One region of the Shewanella sp. SM29 genome, then DNA from elsewhere that is predicted to be linked to it. Evidence: predicted binding sites of a transcription regulator. Region 1 holds the regulator's gene; each other region holds the start of a gene.
The links. Region 1 encodes NrdR, which represses ribonucleotide reductase genes. Its sites were predicted from a motif close to AAACACNANATNTNGTGTTT; they were not measured.
Positions count from the first base shown of each region.

Region 2: a site for NrdR is predicted at 3,141-3,160, ahead of nrdA (class 1a ribonucleoside-diphosphate reductase subunit alpha). Genes of this name have one in related genera too.
Region 3: a site for NrdR is predicted at 2,508-2,527, ahead of nrdD (anaerobic ribonucleoside-triphosphate reductase). Genes of this name have one in related genera too.

Region 1 covers NZ_JAKKRN010000001.1:209,151-214,235, reverse strand. The annotation lists gene L5L77_RS00975 (riboflavin synthase) at 1-568, opposite strand, end outside; gene ribD (bifunctional diaminohydroxyphosphoribosylaminopyrimidine deaminase/5-amino-6-(5-phosphoribosylamino)uracil reductase RibD) at 674-1,852, opposite strand; gene nrdR (transcriptional regulator NrdR) at 1,962-2,411, opposite strand; gene glyA (serine hydroxymethyltransferase) at 2,616-3,869, opposite strand; gene ettA (energy-dependent translational throttle protein EttA) at 4,059-5,085, shown strand, end outside.
Region 2 covers NZ_JAKKRN010000039.1:39,446-44,530, reverse strand. The annotation lists gene nrdB (class Ia ribonucleoside-diphosphate reductase subunit beta) at 1-623, opposite strand, end outside; gene nrdA (class 1a ribonucleoside-diphosphate reductase subunit alpha) at 698-2,986, opposite strand; gene L5L77_RS19915 (HAD family hydrolase) at 3,490-4,161, opposite strand; gene ubiG (bifunctional 2-polyprenyl-6-hydroxyphenol methylase/3-demethylubiquinol 3-O-methyltransferase UbiG) at 4,163-4,873, opposite strand.
Region 3 covers NZ_JAKKRN010000023.1:41,682-46,766, forward strand. The annotation lists gene nrdG (anaerobic ribonucleoside-triphosphate reductase-activating protein) at 1-254, opposite strand, end outside; gene nrdD (anaerobic ribonucleoside-triphosphate reductase) at 359-2,476, opposite strand; gene L5L77_RS15600 (hypothetical protein) at 2,738-3,427, opposite strand; gene L5L77_RS15605 (MarR family winged helix-turn-helix transcriptional regulator) at 3,548-4,036, opposite strand; gene L5L77_RS15610 (NADP-dependent oxidoreductase) at 4,183-5,085, shown strand, end outside.

The DNA.
Region 1 (5,085 bases):
GATAACGGGCGATTAAATCCACTTCGATATTCACCTTATCGCCCGCTTGCAGGTCGATTAACGTGGTTTCCCCCGCGGTATGCGGCACTATGGTCAAGCGGAATCGACTGCCGTCCACTTCGTTAACCGTCAAACTCACGCCATCAATGGTGATGGAACCTTTATGGGCAATGTAACGCCCAAGCTCTGCGGGTGCGGCTAGCCAAAACTCGATAGCTTGACCACGCACTAAGCGTTGCTCAACCGTTGCAATACCGTCTACATGGCCACTGACCATGTGGCCGCCTAAACGTGTGGTTGGGGTGACGGCTTTTTCAAGATTCACCTTAGTACCCACTTTGTAGTGAGCAAAGCCGGTTAGACTCACTGTTTCGGCAGAGATATCAGCCACATAACCGTCGGCTAATTGCTGCACAACCGTTAAGCACGCACCGTTAGTGGCAATGCTGTCGCCTAAACGCACATCGTTTAAATCCAGTTTGCCGCTCGCCACGGTCAAACGAATATCATCGCCTTTACGCTCCAGTTTGCGCAGGGTGCCAACAGCTTCAATAATCCCAGTAAACATGGTTAACTCACTTATTCGATAAAGAAGTAATAAGGCATAAGACTCAAGGTTTAACGGTTATCTTGCCCTAATTAAATGAAGAAGTATCAAGCATAACGCTCAAGGTTAAACGGTTATCTTGCTCCAATTCGATTTAGATAAAGAGGTATCAGGCTTAACGCTCAAGATTAAACGGGTATCTGGCCCTAATTTGCGCTCATCGACCAACATTAATGCAGGAATTTGCGCCATGGTTTGATAATCGGGTAGCTGCAGCAGATTACGCCCTTGCCCGCCGAGGATTTTCATCGCTTGGTACAGCACTAACTCATCGGCCAGACCCTGCGCTAAAAATGCGCCCGCTAAGGTTGCACCCGCTTCCACCAGCACGTGATTACAACTTTGGCCTAAATAGCTTAATAGTTCAGGCAATGAGACGCGACCTGCAATTGCAGGTAACACGAGGCAACTCACATGGGAGGGCAATTGTGCTTGAAAGTCTGCGGGATAAGCCACGGTCGAGACCAAGAGTATGGGCGATACGATAGTCAAGCAGGCGGCCGATAACGGCAAACGGGCGCGACTGTCGAGTATGACTCTTAATGGCTGTAGTAATTGCGCCTCGGTTACACTGTCTTTTAAGCTGCCAAGTTCCTGATAACGCACATTGAGTGAGGGATCGTCCGCCAATATGGTTTCAATCCCAGTGACCAAAGCGCAGGAACGTAAACGTAATCGCTGCACGTCGCGGCGAGATTCTGGACCGGTTATCCATTTAGACACACCGTTAGACAGCGCAGTTTTACCATCGAGACTCGCGGCTAATTTTACAGTGACTCTAGGTAAACCTGATTCCATACGCTTCATAAAGCCTAAATTCAAGGCATAGGCTTCATCACGGTGTAATCCCACATCCACTTCAATACCGGCGTCGCGCAGCATTTTAATACCGCGCCCAGCCACTTGCGGATTAGGATCTTCAACCGCCACCACCACACGCTTAACGCCAATATTGATCAGCGCCAAGGCGCAGGGCGGCGTGCGGCCATAATGACTGCAGGGCTCTAGGGTGACATAGGCGGTTGCGCCACGGGCATGTTCACCAGCCATACGTAGTGCGTGCACTTCGGCGTGGGGCTCACCCGCTTTTTGATGATAACCTTCACCGATGATTTGGTTATCGTTAACGATAACGCAGCCCACACTGGGATTGGGTCTCGTGGTGTAAAAGCCTTTGCGCGCCAATTGAATCGCGCGGCTCATCATTTGGGTATCGAGTACGGACCAACTTATGTTCAAGCTCATGTTCAACCCTGTTGTTAAAGGTTTCGGCTTTCACCAGTCTTATAAAATCTTTCTTTTCATGCTGTTAGCAACTGCACGCCTGCCTTTTTAGGCGACAAAAGCTGAATAACTACTTTTGCAGTTTGGCGATGGCTTCGCCAAATTCAGACACGTCTTCGAAGGCACGGTACACAGAAGCGAAACGTATGTAGGCGACTTTATCGAGGCTCATCAATTGCTCCATCATTAAGTTACCCACCATTTCTGACGGCACTTCCCGCTCGCCAGTGGCGCGCAGAGTAGACTTGATTTTGCTGAGTGCTTGCTCGATTTCATCCATAGATACGGGACGTTTTTCAACGGCGCGCAACATGCCACCTTGGAGTTTTTCTTCATCGAAGGGTTGGCGTGAACCATCGCGCTTAATCACCCTAGGCATGACTAATTCGGCGCCTTCGAAGGTGGTAAATCTTTCATGACATTCGGTGCATTCTCGGCGACGGCGCACTTGGTGGCCTTCTGCCACTAATCGGGAATCGATGACTTTAGTATCTGTCGCGCTACAAAATGGACAATGCATTGAGCCTCCTGCCAGTGAATGGTCGTAAAGCGTTAATAGGTTTACCTGTTAAATCTCAGTCAAACGCTATGGATTTAAGCCTAAGATTTTACCAATAAAAATGGCCGCTTAATGCGGCCATGGGATTTTATCCTATTTATGGGCTGAGGTTAACCACCTGATGCTTGTTAGGCTCAGCACCACAAAAAGGAGACTATTTACAGATTAACCGTAAACAGGGAAACGTGCACACAGTGCCAGTACTTGGCCCTTAACACGCTCAATCACTACAGGATTACTTGCATCATCAAGGATGTCACAAATCCAGCCAGTCAGCTCTTTCGATTCCGCTTCTTTAAAGCCGCGGCGCGTAATGGCTGGCGTACCGATACGCACACCTGAGGTCACAAAGGGTGAACGTGGGTCGTTTGGCACTGAGTTTTTGTTCACGGTAATGTTAGCGCTACCTAAGGCGGCATCGGCTTCTTTACCCGTTAAGTCACGACCAATCAGGTCAACTAGCATTAAGTGGTTGCTGGTTCCGCCAGAGACGATTTTGTAACCGCGCTCAAGGAACACTTCAACCATAGCTTTAGCGTTGTTAACCACTTGCTGTTGGTACACTTTAAATTCTGGCTCTAGGGCTTCTTTGAACGCCACCGCTTTACCGGCGATAACGTGCATCAATGGGCCACCTTGACCGCCTGGGAATACCGCAGAATTCAACTTTTTGTACAAGTCTTCATCGTCAGCAGCAGATAGGATCACGCCACCACGAGGACCCGCTAAGGTTTTGTGGGTCGTAGATGTCACAACATGCGCGTGTGGTACTGGGTTTGGATAAACGCCCGCAGCAATAAGACCGGCAACGTGTGCCATATCGACAAATAAATAAGCACCGATTTTGTCTGCGATTTCACGCATTTTTGCCCAATCAACGATACCTGAATAGGCAGAGAAACCGCCGATCATCATCTTAGGCTTGTGTTCTAAGGCAATACGCTCCATCTCGTCGTAGTCGATTTTGCCAGACTCGTCGATACCGTAAGGAATGATGTTGTACAGTTTGCCAGAGAAGTTAACCGGAGAACCGTGGGTCAAGTGACCACCATGAGCTAAGTTCATGCCCAGTACGGTATCGCCAGGTTTTAACAATGCCATGTAAACCGCGCTGTTTGCCTGTGAACCTGAATGAGGTTGTACGTTAGCGTAAGTTGCGCCAAACAGTTGTTTAGCACGTTCAATCGCTAAGGTTTCAACTACGTCCACATACTCACAACCACCGTAGTAACGCTTGCCTGGATAGCCTTCAGCGTACTTATTGGTTAACTGTGAACCTTGCGCTTCCATCACGCGTGGACTGGTGTAGTTTTCAGAAGCAATCAGCTCAATATGCTCTTCTTGACGCAGAGTTTCATTCTGAATTGCGTTAAACAGTTCCGGATCATAATCTGCGATATTCATATCTTTTTTCAGCATTGCTTACTCCAGCTGCCAATTCTTATAGGTAGGGTTGCGCGGTATTCTACTCGGAACGCGGTCACAATCCCAGTATTTGAAACATGAAATTCCTGCAGATAGTGCTTGAACTTGGCTCATTGTCGAGTTGAGTTCGGCGCGCAATCGAGTAGAATTAGCCGCATCATTAGTCACTTAAGATAGAGAAAAATGGCTCAGTTTGTTTACAGCATGCTGCGGGTGGGTAAAATTGTTCCGCCTAAGAAGCAGATCCTTAAAGATATTTCTTTAAGCTTTTTCCCCGGCGCCAAAATTGGCGTACTCGGCCTCAACGGTTCAGGTAAGTCGACGCTACTGCGCATTATGGCGGGTATTGACACCGAAATTGAAGGTGAAGCGCGCCCAATGCCGGGATTGAAAATCGGTTACCTGCCGCAGGAACCTAAACTCGATCCGAATCAAACCGTGCGTGAAGCGATTGAAGAAGCGGTTGCAGAGGCAAAAAATGCCCTAACTCGCCTCGATGCCGTTTACGCGGCCTACGCCGAGCCGGACGCCGATTTCGACGCCCTTGCGAAAGAGCAAGGCGAACTCGAAGCCATTATTCAAGCCCAAGATGCCCATAACTTAGAGTACGTCCTTGAGCGCGCCGCCAACGCCCTGCGTCTGCCTGATTGGGATGAAAAAATCGAAGTATTATCCGGTGGTGAACGTCGCCGCGTAGCGATTTGTCGTTTGCTGCTTGAAAAGCCAGAAATGCTGTTACTGGACGAACCGACCAACCACTTGGATGCTGAATCTGTGGCTTGGCTTGAGCACTTCCTGCAGGAATATGCTGGTACTGTGGTCGCGATTACCCATGACAGGTACTTCCTCGACAATGCTGCTGGCTGGATTTTAGAACTCGACCGCGGTGAAGGTATTCCGTGGGAAGGTAACTATTCTTCATGGCTTGAGCAGAAAGATGCCCGTCTGAAGCAAGAATCGGCTACCGAAAGCGCTCGCCAAAAGACCATTGCCAAAGAATTGGAATGGGTACGTCAAGGCGCGAAAGGCCGCCAGTCTAAAGGCAAGGCCCGTATGGCACGCTTTGAAGAACTGAACACTAACGATTACCAAAAACGTAACGAAACCAACGAGCTGTTTATTCCGCCCGGACCTCGTTTAGGTGACAAGGTTATTGAAGTGAATAACCTGACCAAATCTTACGGTGACCGCGTTTTGATCGACAACCTGT
Region 2 (5,085 bases), on a different contig from region 1:
CGAATAGCTTCTAGGGCGTTGACTGACATCATGCACAGGTACAAGGCTTTTTTCAGGGTGCGGGTGTTGACTATGACTTCTTTGCCATCGATAACATGGGTTCCTGCACCGAGTAAATGGAATATCTGAGTCAGTTGGATCAAGTGATCGTAATAAGCGGCGATATCGGTCGCACGGCTTAAGATTTCTTTGTTCACAACGATATCGTCGAAGATCACTGAAGGATCGTTAACGATATTACGAATGATGTGGGTGTATGAGCGCGAGTGAATCGTCTCAGAGAAAGACCAAGTCTCAATCCAGGTTTCTAATTCAGGCAGTGACACCAGCGGCAAAAAGGCCACATTGGGCGAGCGGCCTTGAATCGAGTCGAGTAGGGTTTGGTATTTCAGATTCGAAATAAAGATGTGTTTTTCATGATCAGGCAATGCACCGTAGTCAATCTTATCGCGACTGACGTCTACTTCTTCCGGGCGCCAAAAGAAAGATAACTGCTTTTCTATCAGTTTTTCGAACACTTCATATTTTTGTTGATCGTAACGAGCCACGTTGACCGATTGACCTAAAAACATAGGTTCACGGGTGGCATCGTTGGGTGTTTGACAGAAGGTAGAGTAGGCCATGGTGCTATTTTTCCAATGGATAGGGATCCACTAAATAGGGATCCCTATAAAACCGTTAACGTTAAAGTTAAAGACTAGATTTTACATGCGCCGCCGGCGCAACCGTCATCTTCTTTCTCTAAATTGGTGATGTCATCGTGTGAATCCGACGCACCATCGCGAGTGTTATGGTAGTAAAGCGTTTTAACACCTAACTTGTAAGCATTGAGCAAATCTTTCAGTAGGGTTTGCATTGGCACTTTACGGCCTTCAAAACGTGAAGGATCGTAGTTAGTGTTAGCCGAAATCGCTTGGTCAACGAATTTCTGCATAATACCCACTAGCTGTAAGTAACCGTCGTTGCTTGGCATTTTCCACAGCAATTCATAGCTATCTTTCAGTGTATCGAAATCGGGTACCACTTGTTTTAGCTGACCGTCTTTGCTCGATTTCACGCTGATAAGACCACGTGGTGGCTCAATACCATTGGTCGCATTGGAGATTTGCGACGAGGTTTCTGATGGCATTAATGCCGACAGCGTCGAGTTACGCAGGCCATATTGCTTGATATCGCTACGCAGTGATTCCCAGTCTAAGTGCAATGGTTCAGCACAAATTTTATCTAGGTCACGTTTGTAGGTATCGATTGGCAAAATACCTTGAGAGTAAGTGGTCTCGTGGAATAACGGACATGCCCCTTGCTCTTTGGCCAAGTTCATTGAGGCTTTCAGTAAATAGTACTGAATCGCTTCGAAGGTTCTGTGGGTTAAAGCGTTCGCGCTACCATCAGAATACTTCATGCCATTTTTCGCTAAATAGTTAGCGAAGTTGATCACACCTATGCCTAAAGTACGGCGATTCATCGAGGCGATTTGCGCGGCCTTGATAGGATAATCTTGATAATCCAATAAATTATCCAGTGCGCGTACGGCGAGGTCGGCTAATGGCTCAATATCAGATAACTCTTTGATAGAACCTAAGTTAAGTGCTGACAGCGTACAAAGCGCGATTTCACCTTCTGGATCATCGATGTTGTTTAATGGTTTAGTCGGCAGGGCGATTTCAAGACACAGGTTAGACTGTCTGATCGGCGCGACTTTTGAATCAAACGGGCTGTGAGTGTTGCAGTGATCCACGTTCTGAATGTAGATACGGCCCGTTGAGGCACGCTCTTGCATCATCAGTGAAAACAGTTCAACGGCTTTTATCGTTTTCTTACGAATGTTGCTGTCTTGCTCATATTGCACATATAAACGTTCGAATTCGTTTTGATCTTCAAAGAAAGCATCGTACAAGCCAGGTACGTCAGATGGGCTAAATAAACTGATGTTCTCGCCTTTGATCAGACGTTGATACATGACTTTGTTCAACTGCACACCGTAGTCTAAATGACGGATACGGTTGTCTTCGACGCCGCGGTTATTTTTCAATACCAGCAGAGATTCGACTTCTAAGTGCCAAATAGGGTAGAACAGGGTCGCAGCACCGCCACGCACGCCGCCTTGAGAGCACGACTTCACTGCGGTTTGGAAATACTTATAGAAAGGTAAACAACCTGTGTGGAAGGCTTCACCACCACGGATTGGGCTACCTAAGGCACGAATACGACCGGCGTTAATACCGATACCCGCACGTTGGCTGACGTATTTCACGATAGACGAAGCGGTCGCGTTGATAGAATCTAAGCTGTCACCACATTCGATCAGTACGCAAGAGCTAAACTGACGCGTTGGGGTGCGCACACCGGCCATAATTGGCGTTGGCAGCGACAGTTTAAAAGTTGATACCGCGTCATAGAAATCTTTAACGTATTTCAGGCGCGTCTCTTTTGGATAACGGGCAAACAAGCAAGCCGCGACCAAAATGTAAAGGAACTGCGCGCTCTCATAGATTTCGTGGGTCACACGGTTTTGAACTAAATATTTGCCTTCAAGCTGTTTTACCGCTGCGTAAGAGAAGTCCATATCGCGCCAATGGTCGATATAGGTATCCATCACATCCAGCTCTTCGCGAGTGTAATCTCTTAAAATGTGTTGATCGTATTTACCTAGCTCAACCAACTTAGTCACGTGAGCATACAATGCGGGCGGCTCAAACTGACCGAAGGCCTTCTTACGCAAATGAAACACTGCTAAACGGGCAGCGAGGAACTGATAGTCCGGTGATTCTGGAGAAATTAAATCCGCCGCAGCCTTGATAATGGTTTCATGGATAGCTTCGGTTGGGATGCCATCGAAAAACTGTAGGTGCGAGCGAAGTTCAACTTCCGAAACAGAAACGTTTTTTAATCCCTTGGCTGCCCAAGTAATTACGCGGTGTATTTTTTCGAGATCGATATTCTCACGATCGCCACAGCGTTTTGTGACTGTCATAGTGCTATTCATTTGGAGATAGGCCTTGGTTCTTATATGTATTTAGGTGAGCAAAATCACCGTACGTATCCTTGTAAAACAATCAATAATCGTCCCTTAAATACAGCTGACTGGTTAAAAACGAGTCAATTAAGCGGCGAGCTTCTAGTGTGTCTGATTGTTACCTATACACAAGATATGGTGTTTTAAATTATATGGGATACAAGATAGTGAGGTTTGCCCCTATTTGCAAGTCTGAATTCAGGGGACATCTTGTGGATAACGTGAGGATAAACTTTTGCGTTAGTAACGACTAACCTTGAAGCTCAATTTCAGGTTAGCGTGTCACACTCATGGGGGATTTTTAGGCGATCTTTTTCTTTAGATCGCGATCGCTCACGAGTGCCGATCTTTTATGCGCCTGACTTTTTCCGTGGGTCATAAATAGTATGCTGACACACTGATTTCCGTCAGTGAAATTATGTATTGGATGCCTTATTCTTGAGCATTGTAGGCGCTGTTTTTGGTTGATGTTGTTAAGCCAATGCTTCGATTAGTGCTTGATGTAGCTCAGTTGGGCTCGCAAAATGCGCGTGCGCTGGCCATTGCAACGGCTTGTCGTTCACGCCCAGATAACCCCATAGGGCCACGCCGCCTAACATGCCAGCAGCCTTGGCCGCGAGCAAATCTCGCTCGGCATCCCCAAGATACAAAATGTGTTCTGGAGCACAGTTCAGCTGTTGTGCGCCTAACAGCATAGGTGCAGTGTGGGGTTTTGGGTGTTTTGTAGAATCGCCACTAATGATAACGGGCATACGCAAGTGTAAATTCAGTTTTCGCAATAAGGGACGGGTAAAGCGCGCAGGCTTGTTGGTGATCACCCCAAACGGCAGCTGAGTTAACTCGAGCCAGTCGAGTAATGCCGCTATGCCTGTGAATAGCGCACAGTGATCGCCATTTATACGCTGATAGTGGGCGAGTAGCCCTTGCTGAACTTGAGACCGAAGATCTTCTGCCGCATCAGGGATCGCGGCATCGACTAAGGCAAAACTGCCGTGGGATGCGGCGTAGCGCATGGCCGCTAACGGCTGCGCGGCGATGCCGACATCTTGAAGACTTAAATTGAGGGCTTGCACCAGATCCGGCGCGGTATCGGCTAAGGTGCCGTCGAGATCGAACAGTACGCCTTTGATCTGTGCCAGACTCATATTAATCAACCTTACGCGTCGCTATCATGTAATTCACATCAACCTTAGGCGTGTACTTAAAAATGCCCGTCAATGGGTTGTAGCTTACCCCTAAGGCATCGGTACAGATAAGATCGGTATTATCTACTAGCTCAATCAGCTCCGAAGGCTTAATGAATTTTTTATGCTCGTGGGTGCCAACTGGCAGCATTTTTAGCAAATATTCCGCACCTAAAATGGTGTGCACGTAGGATTTAATGTTGCGGTTGATGGTGGAGAAAAACACATGACCACCGGGTTTGACCATGTCACAGCATGCTTTAATCACAGATTGTGGATCGGGTACATGTTCGAGCATTTCCATGCAGGTCACCACATCGTAATAGGCTTGATGATCTTGGCTGTGGGCCTCGGCAGTATTTTTTACATAATTAATGCTCACGCCCGTTTCGAGGGCATGTAGGCGGGCGACTTCTAAGGGCTCATCACCCATATCTAAGCCATCAACCTCGGCGCCGATGCGGGCCATGCTTTCAGACAAAATGCCGCCACCACAGCCGACATCGAGCACTTTCTTGCCGAAAATACCGCCAGCGGTTTGATCGATATAGTTTAAGCGCAGCGGGTTTAATAGATGCAGCGGCTTAAATTCGCCGTTGAGATCCCACCAAGTTTCGGCCATACGTTCAAACTTTGCGATTTCCTGTGGGTCTACATTGGTATTCTGATGCATGCTATTACCTGAAGAAGCTGTATTGTGCGGCTATTATAACGACTATGTTTGATAAACAAAGTGCTCGACTGAGCTAAGCCCTTGTGGTTGAGTGAATTTTCAGCAGTTATCTGCTTTTATGTTAATTGTTGTGCTCCGTATCGACCTTTTACTTTATCCCTTTGACGATTTTTCCTCATCGTAAGCCGTGAATTTCAACGCTTGTTTATCTC
Region 3 (5,085 bases), on a different contig from region 1:
ATGGCACTGAGATTGACAGGCAATAAAGGATCTCCGCCCGAAAGCGATAAACCACGGCGCACAATCCGCTGATCATTGAGATCGGCAATAATCCTATCTTCCATCGTCCTATCAAACACATGCCCAGAACGGGGATCCCACGTGCTTTGGTTGTAACAACCGCGGCACTGGTGCTCACAGCCAGAGACAAACAAGGTCGCACGGGTACCTGGGCCATTGACCACATCGATAGGGAAATATTGATGGTAATTCATTGATGGTCACTCATAGTGCATTTCATCTTTTAACACTGACACTCATCCCGTGGCACTATTTGATGCCACGGAATAAGTCTAACAGGCAGAATAAGGTAATAGTGTTACAAGTGTTTGATCCTGCGTTTTACTTCTTCTTGCTTGCCATAATTAAAGGGCCGCGCATCAGGACTGCCTAAGTAACCGCACACACGGCGCGTCACAGAAACCCGACTAGGCTCATGATTGCCACACTTAGGGCAAGTGAACCCTTTACTGGTACAACTAAATTCACCGGTAAAGCCACAGTCGTAGCATTCATCAATTGGCGTGTTAGTGCCATAGTAAGGCACGCGGCTGTAGCTATAATCCCAGACGTTTTCCAGCGCTTCGAGGTTATGCTGCATATTGGGATATTCGCCATAACAAATAAAGCCGCCGTTCGCGATAGCGGGATATGGCTGTTCAAAATCAATTTTATCGTAAGGGTTAACACTTTTTTCCACATCGAGGTGGAAACTATTAGTGTAATAGCCCTTGTCCGTCACCCCTGTGACTAGCCCAAATTGCTTCGCATCCAGTTTACAAAAACGGCTGCAGAGACTCTCACTTGGCGTGCTATACAGACTAAAGCCATAACCTGTTTCGGCCTTCCATGCATCCGTGGCCGCTTTAAGATAGGCTACAATAGCGACGGCTTTTTCCCTCAATTGTGTATCATCAAATACATGGGTTTGGGGGCCATAGAGTGCATTCATGGTTTCATGCAGTCCAATGTAACCGAGTGAAATCGACGCACGGCCATTTTTAAAGATTTGCGCCACATCATCATCAGCGCGCAAGCGTACACCACAGGCGCCTTCCATATAGAGGATAGGTGCCACGCGGGCTTTAACACCGTTCAGTCGCTCAATACGGGTATCCAGTGCTTTACGAGCTAATACTAATCTGTCATCTAAAATGCGATAAAATTCAGCTTCATCGCCATTGGCTTCTAAGGCAATCCGCGGCAGGTTTAAACTGACCACTCCCAAATTATTGCGCCCTTCATGCACAAGCTCGCCATTTTCTTCATAGGTGCCTAAAAAGCTACGGCAGCCCATTGGGGTTTTAAATGAACCGGTCACTTTCTCGACTTGCTCGTAGTTGAGAATGTCGGGATACATGCGCATTGTCGCGCATTTGAGCGCCATCTGTTTTACATCGTAATTGCAATCGCCCGCTTTATGATTAATACCATCGCGAATCGCAAACACTAGCTTAGGGAATACTGCCGTCTTGCGATTTTTACCCAATCCCGCCATCCGCACTTTGAGCATAGATTGCTGAATTAAGCGTGATTCCCACGACGTACCTAAACCAAACCCAAAGGTCACGAACGGTGTTTGGCCATTGGCGGTGTGTAAAGTATTGACCTCATATTCCAAAGACTGGAATGCATCGTGACATTCTTTTTCAGTTTGCGCCGTGGCAAAGGCTTTGGCGTCGGTAATCTTCCAATTCAGGGCAATTTGGTAATGCTTGTCGTAGCTCTTAGCGACAAATGGCGCTAACACTTCATCGATACGGTTGATAGTAGTTCCGCCATAGATATGACTCGCCACTTGGGCAATAATCTGCGCGGTCACCGCTGTCGCTGTTGAAATAGACTTAGGGGTTTCAATTTCGGCATTACCCATTTTAAAGCCGTGGGTCAACATGCCAGCTAAATCAATCAACATGCAGTTAAACATCGGGAAAAACGGAGAGTAATCTAGGTCGTGGTAATGGATCTCGCCCGCTTCATGGGCAGCGACCACATCCTTTGGCAAAATATGACTCTTGGCGTAATGTTTGGCGACTATGCCCGCGAGTAAATCCCGCTGAGTAGGAATGACTTTTGAATCTTTATTAGCATTTTCATTGAGTAAAGCCGCATTGCTTTGCTCAACTAAACCACGGATTTCGAGGTTGAGTTTACTGGTCGCTTCACGGCACACATCTCTGTCGTGACGGTATTCGATATACACCCGCGCCAGGGACTTGTACGGCCCTTCCATCAGTAAATTCTCAACCGCATCTTGTAGATGGTGGATATCGACTTCAGCTAATGGCGCGACGCTCTGACTGATACACGCTGCCACTGTCGCTGCATAGTCGCCATCCTCTATTCCAACTGAGTTTGCAGCGGCATTCACTGCATCCCTTATCCTTGTTTCATCAAAAGGTGTGCGGCAACCATCACGCTTAATTACGACTGGCATTGTTCAGTTCCTCTCCATCTCGCCTAAAAATTAACACTACATCTAGTGATTTTAAAAGCATAAAACACAATATGTAGAGCATTAGGCTACAATGACGGTAAGGAGTCCATGATCCAGATCATAGTTTTTAGGATGAAATAAAAGAACAAACAAGAACTGCAGCTAGGCCCAATTATCTGAAAATTGCGCCTTGACCTGCTGATTAAACCCAGCTAGTTGAATGCGTGACAATTTGTGTTTATCACGCACTATGGATGTGAATTAACGTTTAGCAAGCGCAAGATAACTACTGAGTTGGCCCGATGCAGATTGATGTGCCCCCATAGATGAAGCAAGTTGCATCATAGATTTTAGCCCCTGCCACTGCTGCTTTTGAGCATCCGTAAGCGGAGGTTCAGAATTCAAATAATCCGTCAATTGGCTAAGGACTTTCGTGGCCTTCTGGGCTAGCACCGGCGACTGAGCATCATCCATATTGGTTAAGACGTTTTTAGCATCAACTAAGGTATTGATAAGAGGATTATTAGGTGATTTTTTAGCTAATGACTTGATTTCATCATCTAAAAAATCTTGCAACGATTGTTTAGTCGGCGTTGTTGTGCTCGGCACTGTAATACCGTTTTTCGATAAACGCTCGAGTTGCACATCCGATAAAATGCCATCTTTTTGTAAGCGCGACACCAATGCGGGAATATCGGCGACGCCAAATTGACCATCGGCAAAAAAATCCTTCGCCATCGATTGAATTTTCTGTGCGCGTTGCGCCCTTGGCGACAGCGCTATCTCATCGGTTTTACCGTTATCGGGTTTGGTAGCATCCGTCTGCGTTTTATTTGTTTCTGTCGTAGTATCGGTTTTAGCCGTGCTCGTCTTTTGGCTATTGGCACCATAGGCATCGGCGATACTGGCACTGCTGCGATTAAGATTAAAGGCATTTAAAATAGAATTCATCGTCAAAAATTCGGCGTCTAAGACTCAATAACGGTTTTAAAGCAAAAACTAAGCCAATCAAGTATTAATCTGTGCAGATCCTGAATTTTCGGGTAGCGAACAGCACCAGTAGATTTATCTCTAGGACTGTAAATCTTCAATAAGGGCAAGACATTGCCGCCTTAGTAAATCGAGTGCCTCAGCGTCCATCTGCACTTTATCAAGCAAGGTTTGCTTCAAGGCAAGAGCTTCGTGCCTGATACCCTCTCCTTGACTTGTCAGAGTGATCAGCTTTTTCCGCTCATCTTCAACGCAGGCTAATCGCGTAATCAACCCCTTCAACTCTAACCGCTTGACGATTGGCGTTAGGGTTCCCATATCGAGTTTAGTCGCCATTGATAGCTGGGTTTGGCTGCAGCCGTTTTGACGCCACAGGGTTTGCATCACTAAATATTGAGGGAAAGTTAACTCATATGCCTCGAGTAGAGGCCGATAAGCACGCACTAATGCATTGCTCGCAGAATATAACGCGAAACAAACATTATCGGATAAACAGAGTGGATCGCTAGAAGCTTGGCTATGAGTCTGTTTTGTAGCGTCTAGCTCAGGTTGAGGTAAGCAATTCTGCACGTTTAAGCGCCTGTCATTTAAACATAACGCTATCTTATCCGATCTGTCCCACCTCATCTAGTTTGCGCGCAAACTATTTGCATTCAATCTTAAAGCCACGTAGAGTTAACATCATTCGTTTGCGCACAAACAAAAGGTGAGTTTTTATGAAGAGTATGACTGAAACCCGTGAAATCCATCTAGCTAGTCGCCCAGAAGGCATGCCTACAGCACAGAATTTTACTTTAGTAAATAAAGCGTTAGCACCGCTCGCTGATGGACAAGTGCTGATTAAAAATCTATGGATGTCGGTTGACCCTTACATGCGCGGGCGCATGGTTGATCGCAAGAGTTATGTTCCGCCCTTCGCCTTAAATCAAGTCTTAGAAGGCGGTGCGATTGGTGAAGTTATCGCGTCAAAAAACACCAAGTTCCCGGTTGGTACTAAAGTCAGCAGCATGCTAGGTTGGCGTGAACACGCAGTCACAGATACCGCAGGACTAACAGCTTTACCACTAACTACGCTTGATAGTTCACATTTCCTCGGCGTACTCGGCATGCCAGGCATGACAGCTTGGACAGGACTGACTCGCATTACAGATTTAAAAGCGGGTGAGACACTATTCGTTTCCGCCGCCTCTGGCGCAGTAGGTAGCGTGGCCTGCCAAATTGGTAAACTAATAGGTGCTCGTGTAATAGCCTCTGTCGGTTCAGATGAAAAAGCTGAATTATTAAAAAGTTATGGTGTTGATGCGGTCATCAATTACAAGACTTGTGGCAATCTTACCCAAGCGTTGACAAAAGCAGCCCCAGAAGGGGTTGACGTGTATTTTGAGAACGTCGGTGGCGAGCATTTAGCCGCAGCACTAGGCAATATGAAAGATCATGGACGTATCGCTGTTTGCGGTATGATTTCGCAATATAACAACACAACTCCAACACCTGGCCCTGACAACTTAGCCCTAATTGTAATGCGAAAACTCAAGTTAGAAGGTTTTATCGTATCCGAACATTGGGCGCATTATCCTGAGTTCACCGCAAAAATGGCTCAATGGTTAGCGGAAGGCAAA